Regions from separate parts of the Paenibacillus sp. CMAA1364 genome, predicted to be linked through region 1. Evidence: predicted binding sites of a transcription regulator. Region 1 holds the regulator's gene; the other holds the start of a gene.
What was found. Region 1 encodes Rex, which represses fermentation and respiration genes when NADH is low (regulators of the CRP and FNR family bind a similar motif). Its sites were predicted from a motif close to TTGTGAAATATTTCACAA; they were not measured.
Positions count from the first base shown of each region.

Region 2: a site for Rex is predicted at 2,541-2,558, ahead of ACH8E3_RS08415 (cytochrome ubiquinol oxidase subunit I). Genes of this name have one in related genera too.

Region 1 covers NZ_JBITNB010000001.1:163,749-167,996, forward strand. The annotation lists gene ACH8E3_RS00755 (cell wall elongation regulator TseB-like domain-containing protein) at 1-167, opposite strand, end outside; gene ACH8E3_RS00760 (amidohydrolase) at 216-1,526, opposite strand; gene ACH8E3_RS00765 (redox-sensing transcriptional repressor Rex) at 1,492-2,166, opposite strand; gene dinG (ATP-dependent DNA helicase DinG) at 2,201-4,248, opposite strand, start outside.
Region 2 covers NZ_JBITNB010000009.1:89,130-93,377, reverse strand. The annotation lists gene cydB (cytochrome d ubiquinol oxidase subunit II) at 1-1,004, opposite strand, end outside; gene ACH8E3_RS08415 (cytochrome ubiquinol oxidase subunit I) at 991-2,391, opposite strand; gene ACH8E3_RS08410 (hypothetical protein) at 2,705-3,187, opposite strand; gene ACH8E3_RS08405 (YheC/YheD family protein) at 3,522-4,248, opposite strand, start outside.

The sequences.
Region 1 (4,248 bases):
CGCGTAACTTGAACCAATTCACTATGCTGTTTCGCCGCAACAATAGCCATAGACTCTTGTTTCCATTCATCCGACATAATATATATGTAATACCGAAATAGGCCGAATAGTAATGCTAGAATAATTATAACGCTTAACCATATTAGTCTTTTCTTGTTCTTCTTCAATCCGAACTTCCTTTCTACAGGAATAGGGGTTATCCATTAAGACACAGCTTAACGGCTCAGCAATCCTTCAAAAGCAGACTGCGCTTCATGATGAATACGTTCTTCATCTAAAGTTAAACAATGACCATTCTTCACAACCTGCTGACCATTTACCCATACATGTTCTACATCTTTAGCACTCGCTGAATAGATACAATGAGATATGAAATCCGTGTGTGGTAAGAAATGTGCTTGATCGGTATTAAGCGCTATGAAGTCTGCCTTCATACCCACCGCTAACTTCCCTATAGAATCTAGAAATAATGAACTTGCCCCATATATAGTACCCATTCGAAGTGCTTCCGCAGCAGGTACGGCTGTTGGATCTCCCGAGATCCCTTTATGAATAAGTGCGCTTAATCTCATTTCTTCAAACATATCTAGATTGTTGTTGCTCGCAGGCCCATCGGTCCCAAGGGATACAGGCACACCCGCCTTTAACAGATCGGGTACACGCGCGATTCCACTAGCCAACTTCAAGTTGCTTCCTGGATTATGCGATACACCTACTTGATATTGTGCTAGAATCTGAATCTCTTCATCCGTTAAATGTACACCATGCGCTACAAGCGAAGGTCGTGTAAACATTCCTAATTTCTCCAAGTGTTGAACAGGTCGAAGACCATAGTCTGCCACATTCTGTTCGACTTCACTCTTGGTCTCTGACATATGTGTATGCACAGGAAGATCAAGATCATGTGCCGCCTGTATGAACTTCTCAAAGAATGCTGGTGGACAGGTATAAGGTGCGTGAGGAGACATCATCGTTGTGATTCTTCCTTCGGCTTGTCCATGCCAGTCTTTCGCAAAAGTAATCGCATCATTCAGTTTATGTTGTTGCTCTTCTTGGGTACATAAACCAATGACACCACGGGTAAGCACCCCACGCATACCTGATTCTTGAACAACCTTAGCCACTTGATCCATGTGATCATACATATCTAAGAATGTTGTTGTACCGCCTTTGAGCATTTCTAAGACAGACAGTGAAGTACCCCAATACACATCTTGTGCGGTGAATTTCTCTTCCATTGGCCACATCTTCTCCTGCAACCATACTTGAAGCGCTAGATCATCGCCATAACCTCTTAACAACGACATCGCTGCATGACCATGGGTGTTTACAAGTCCAGGTAAGAATAACAGCTTATTTCCATCTACAATTGGAATATCTTCACTATATTCCGGCTTCTCCTCGCCAATGTACGTAATGAGATCATCCTCTATAACCATATAACCATTCATAACATTCTGTTTATCATTTAGAACAACAAATGTACCATTCTTAATGATCCATTTCTGTCGTTTGTTGTGTTCCATTGTCTGAATCTTCCTTTCCGTTGCTTAAGTAATACGCAAGACTGAGCATATCTGTTGTAAAATCCGCTGCATGTATTCGAACGTTGGCTGGTGATTTTATAACGATTGGGGCGAAGTTCAAGATCGCTTCTATTCCCGCTTCCACCAATGTATCAGCAACCATTTGAGCTTCATGCTCAGGAACGGTAATAATCCCAATTCTAATATGGTGTTTCTTAATCGTATCAGACAATTCTTCCATAGGTTGAACCATTAATGTATTAATACGTGTTCCCACCTTCTGTGGGACAGCATCAAACACAGCTACGATCTTCAGATTCTCTTTCAGATAAGCATTATAATTAGATAACGCTTGCCCTAGATTACCCGCTCCTACAAGCACAACGTTAATTTGTTGGTCTAAATTAAGAATATGTCGTATTTTTTCAATTAAATAAGGCACGTCATATCCAATACCCTTTTTACCGAAATCGCCAAAATAGGCAAGGTCCTTACGGATTTGTGCTGGATTCAGATCTAATTTCTGACCGAGTTCCTGTGAAGAAACGGTACCCACTTCTCTTTTGTATAGCTCTGATAGATATCGTAAATACACAGGTAATCTACGAACAACAGCCTCTGAAATTTTATCAGATTTCATATTTAATCCTCCTATTGGATAACAAATAGATATATTAAGAACGGTCGCCGTCTTCTAACCATTCTGAAATTCTTGGAATCATTTGATTCGTCGGCATATGTTCCATCTTAGGTCCAGGTAATGAATAGAGGAAGTACTTTCCATAATATGAGTCAATTACACGTGTATCATATACAATCACGATCCCCTTATCACTTGCTGTACGAACCAATCTGCCGAACCCCTGTTTGAAACGAATGACCGCTTGGGGAACAGATAGCTTCATGAATGGGTTCTTTTTTTGCTGCTGTAATAACTCACTCTTCGCCTCAACCATCGGATGATTAGGCGGTTGGAATGGCAATCTGACAATCGCTAGACAAGTCAAAGCTTCGCCGGGTATATCTACCCCTTCCCAGAAGCTATTCGTCCCAAGCAGAACAGAGGCACTACTATCTTGGAAGCGACGGACCAACTTACTTCTGCTTCCATTATCAACACCTTGTCCTAGCACGACAATATCTGTTGCAGATAATGCTTTTGTTAACGGTTCATAGACTTGACGAAGCATACGATATGACGTGAACAACACCAACATCCTGCCTTTGGTTATTACGGCTGTTTCTGCAAGCGACTTAACTAACATTTCGACGAATAGTGAATCGCCTACACTTCCCTTTAGGCTCGGGAAATCTCGAGGAATGATTAGCAATGCTTGATCTCGATAACGGAAAGGAGACGGTAATTGAACCGTGACCAAGTTACCTACATCGGCAGCATGCTGTAGCCCCAGATTCTCAATCATGTACTGAAAACTCTTATCAATAGAGAGGGTTGCAGAAGTAAGTATAATACTTTTCTTCTGATCGAAGAACACTTCCTGTAATTGCTTACTCACATCAACAGGAACAGCATACATCTGTATAGATTTACTACGGTAATGACCATTTGCCTCCATCCAGTATACATTTAATGGATCATTTAGTGATATAAAGAAGTGTAGATTCTCCCGTTGGGTTGCTAAATCTTTCACAAGACCACTAATATCTGTAAGAAGGCTCTCTAAACTGGTGTCATCTAGATTCTCTCTAATTTCATTGATCATCTTATCAGAACTGCGAATGACTTCGCCAAGTGTTACATAGATCTGATTCTCGACTTCTTGTAACACTTGCCATTCCTTTGGTTGTTTGGAAGGCTGTAAGCGTAGCACGAATTGCGCCGTATCCCCAGGTGCTGCATCGCTTCTCTCAGGGAGTAAAGCAAATAACATTTCGCTTAACCGATCCCAATGCTCTTTCACTTCAACTAAATCGCCACTCATCCGATCCGTTAAGACAGCCCAATCAGAAGCTTTCTCATCGTTAGAAGAATGTAATTGTTGTCGAAGAGCAGGAAACTGACCATTGCGGTTGTCTTTATAAAGACGAGCTAACGTGTGGATGACATCGAAATACCTCATATGTAATCCTAAATGTTTACCCGCTACTTCTTCCAAATGATGTGCTTCATCGATCACTAGATATTCATAAGCAGGCAATAGTTGATGCCCTGCCTTTACATCCGTGAATAACTTCGAATGATTCGTAATTACGACATCTGCAATACCCGCTTCGTGTTTAGCACGATGGTAATAGCATTTACGGAACCATGGGCATGCACGACCTAGGCAGGAATCCGAATCGCTGGATACGGTCTCCCAAAAGTCTCCACCACGAGCACCTAAATTCAGTTCCTCATCGTCACCTGTTTGTGTCTGTGTTAACCACACGATCATTTGAGCAGCTAAGATCACGTCTTCTTTAGGATTCGCAAAGTCTCTTCTAATTATTTTATGTTCAAATTTTCTCAAACACAAATAATGTTGTCTCCCCTTAAAAATAGCCGCTTTGAAAGGAAAAGGTACCACTTGTGTCAGAAGAGGTATATCTCGTTCTCTTAATTGTTCCTGTAAATTAATTGTATGTGTACTTACCATAACTTTCTGTTCACGCTTCACACTCTGATATATCGAAGGGATTAAGTAACCCAATGATTTCCCGGTTCCCGTACCAGCCTCAATAAGGAGGTGCTTATCATCATCTAAAGCATTCATAACCTCTG
Region 2 (4,248 bases), on a different contig from region 1:
TGATCTTTCGCATTTACTCGTTTACTGAATACGTAGTAACTCCAAATCTGGTATCCAAGTACAAACGGTAGTAACGTCAGTGCAACAATGGACATGACCTTTAATGAATATTGTCCAGAAGCAGCATTGGTTATCGTCAAGCTAAATGCATCACTAATCGAGCTAACCATAACACGTGGGAACAATCCGATGAATATGGAAGCGAATAGCACAATGATCACAGCACCCGTCATACTGAAAGCCCAACCGTCTCTTTTGCGAGAAATAAAATATCCTGCTAAGAAATACACGATCACGCCTACAATAGAAGTCACACTAAGAATAGCACCACGTACTTCGAATAGATCTGTTACGTAATACGTCATTACAGCAAATCCAACCAAAAGAATAGCAAGTGGAATTAGTAGCTTCTTAGCCATGTCGCGTGCTCTATCTTGTAAGTCCCCTATGACTCTCAAGGTAGTGAACATTAATCCATGCACTAGACATAGAACGACTACTGTTACTCCTCCAAGCAAGGTATAACTATTCACGATATCTGTAAATCCTGCATTCATATTCATATCTTCTCCAATAGGAACCCCTTGAATAAGACAAGCGAATACAACACCGAATAATAAAGGTGGCAATAAGCTACCGAAGAAGATCACGACATCCCAAGTCTTCTTCCAAGTAACAGAATCTACTTTACCTCTAAATTCAAAGGCTACGCCACGGCCAATTAAGGCCAATAACACAAACACAAGTGCAGTATAGAACCCACTAAATAATGTCGCATACCAATGTGGGAAGGCTGCGAACATCGCACCCCCTGCAGTAATCAACCATACTTCGTTCGCATCCCAGAAGGGACCGATCGAGTTAATTAATACGCGACGTTCAGAATCATTCTTAGCTAATATGGCTGTAGACATGCCTACACCAAAGTCAAATCCTTCTAAGAAGAAGAAACCAATAAACAATACGGCAATCAACAAGAACCACAACTCATTAAGAGACATAATTAACCTCCTTATCAAATGGGTCGTGAGATTCTTCCACATGGGAATCCGAATCATTCGGACCTTTCTTAATGACACGAATGAACAAGTAAACCAATAGAATAGCTAACACCGTGTAAGCTAATGAGAATGTAATTAATGAGAACAAAATTTGACCAGCAGATACATTAGGAGAAATACTATCTTCCGTCTTAAACAATCCAAATACTGTCCATGGCTGACGTCCAATCTCGGTCATAATCCAACCTGCTGAATTCGCAATAAATGGTAATGATATAGACCATATCATGATACGTAGAAACCACTTATTCGTTTGATCTAGCTTTTTACGAGCAACGAGATATGCACCATACATACTTAAAAGGATAAGAACTGATCCCGCTGCTACCATAATGCGGAAACTCCAGAATGTTGTTCGAACGGGTGGAATATAATCCCCTGGACCGTACTTCTGTTCATACTCGGCTTGTAACTGATTCATCCCAATGACTTCACCAGAGAACTTACTATAGGACAAGAAACTTAGCAAATACGGAATTTGGAGCATCTTCCCATTCTCTTTCTCCTTCGGATCTATCGTTGCAAAGACGGTCCAAGGAGCAGGATCGGAGCTAGTGTCCCAAAGCGCTTCTGAAGCAGCCATTTTCATCGGTTGAGTCTCTACTAGATATTGTGCTTGACTATGTCCTACTAGAGCAACACCGATAGAGGACACAAGTCCTACAACAATAGCAATAATGAATGATTTCTTGAAGAACTCATAATCTTGACGTTTCAGCATTTTGTATGCACTAACACCTGTAACAAAGAAAGCCCCTGTCATAAATGCAGCTAGAACGGTATGTGGAATCTCCACTAATGCCTGCCCGTTCGTAATCAATGCAAAGAAGTCGTTCATCTCGGCTCGACCATTATTGATCTCAAATCCAACGGGTCTTTGCATAAAGGAGTTCGCGATTAGAATAAATACAGCAGACATAATCGTTCCTAATGATACTAACCAAATACATAACAAGTGAAGCTTCTTAGATAAACGTTCCCATCCGAAGATCCATATTCCCAAAAAGGTAGACTCTAGGAAAAAGGCTAGCAATGCTTCAATGGCTAGTGGAGCCCCGAATACGTCTCCTACGAATCTAGAGTAATCTGACCAGTTCATTCCGAACTGAAACTCTTGAAGTATTCCTGTTACAATACCTACAGCAAAGTTGATGAGAAACAAATGTCCCCAGAACTTAGCCATTTTCTTGTACACTTCTTTACCTTTGATTACATACATGGTTTCCATAATTGCGATCAATAATGCCAATCCAATAGATAATGGCACAAAAAGAAAATGAAACAGCGTTGTCGACGCGAATTGGATACGTGAGAGCATGACTGGATCCATATAATTATCCCTCTTTCTTATTTCAAATTTTCCATTATCTTATCACTCATGATTAATGATAATGATATTTTTCATATCTTTATATTTTGTCAGAGACTCAGAAAAGGTCATGTGATATTTATCACAGTTAGGGGTGAAAAATAGCCTGAATGTGAAGTTTGTCACACAATATTTAAAAATGACTTGTTACTATTAAAATATCTGGACATTTGTCCAACAAGTAACATGACATTATTTAGAAAGACAATAAAAAGGATCAGCTACTCTATTTTTGTAAAGTAACTGTTCCTATTATCTTTATTAATCTATCTGTTTAGGATTCGCGTTCCACAAAATATTTATTCGTCATATACCAAGCCTCGCCTTTATCCGTAGGGACCTTGCCTTTCTTCTTATCCATGAACACGATCTCTTTACACTTCGAACAGAACCACTTCGTCGTATAGTATTGCGAATAGGTGGTGTATGTCGTTCCACACTTACAATCCACTTTAAAGAACACCAAGTTCTCTTCATAGGCTTGAGATAGCTCATCATTCTTCTCTTGATCAGTCACAGTTATAGGTCTGATCATCTCGACATAATTGGAGAAACGATTCTGTACTTTGAAATCTGCTACAAGGTCTGGATTGAGTCCAAAAAACTCTTTACCTATCGCTGTTATAAATTTAGCATTCAATCTGTAGCATTCTAACCATTCTTGAATCTGTTTATTCGATAAAGGAACCGTTCCTTTGATACCGCTATTCAATGTATATGTCATGATAGTCAGATTCTCGTTGTCTTCGTAATACATTATATCTCGAACCTCCTAACTAATATCTAACTAAATGTACTACTTCTTGCATAGATAATCAAAAGGCTGAAAGAGGGTTGCGACCCTATTTATTCCTAAAAGACTTTAATAACTATGTACTAAGATAGAATAGACGAGAATATAGGTTGTGTTGCTACAGTAGATTCATATCTATAGTTCCTCAAATTATACGTCTAATATATCCTACTAATCAATACTTAAATATCATTATGATTTCAAAAAAAAGGAGTGTATCCCTCTTCTGATGATACAAAGGTAAGTTTACACTCTTCGTTATGGGTAGAATGCATCGCTGATTCATGTCTGATCTACATTAGGTATACATTCGTCTATAACTCATGACCTTTCGATACACTGATTTATCTGATAACTTGTTAAAAATATAGGGGTCGGGGCTCGTATTCACTTCTATAATCCATGGCTTCATAGATACATCAAGCCCTACATCGACACCAATCTGATACAGGCTAGGATATTGTTTTTGTAGACGCTTCGCAATCGTAACACCCAACTTCCTCATCTTTTCAAGGATAGCTTGTTGTTCCTTTAGCGTTAAGTGTGGCGATAGCAATTTCTCAATGGCAACGATCTTACCGCCACTATGATAGTTGGTTACAATTTTACCAGGATGCGCTACTCTCCCAATAATACCTGTTGTCTCCCAAGCTCCTTTACTATTACGTTGAACCATCACTCGAACATCAAATCTACGCTTATGATATCTCAGTAGATGTATACCCATCTGAACTAAATAACTTCGCTTCTTAGTGACCTTCAGCAATGAGTTATAGAAAGCATCAAAATCTTTAAAGTTCTTAGCATTCGTTTCAATCTGGTACGTGAATAAGGTCGTACCCTCCCTTTTCATTTCGGCACGAATCACTCCATTTCCATAAGTGCCCCGTTCTGGCTTAATATAAACCATGCCATGTTTCGTGATCATATTCCAAAGGGTCTTCTTCGTTAATTTAAGTGTTGTTGGGATATACCGTCGTATTTCTGGTTGCTGGATCAGCACATTCGTTTTGGTCCACTTACTT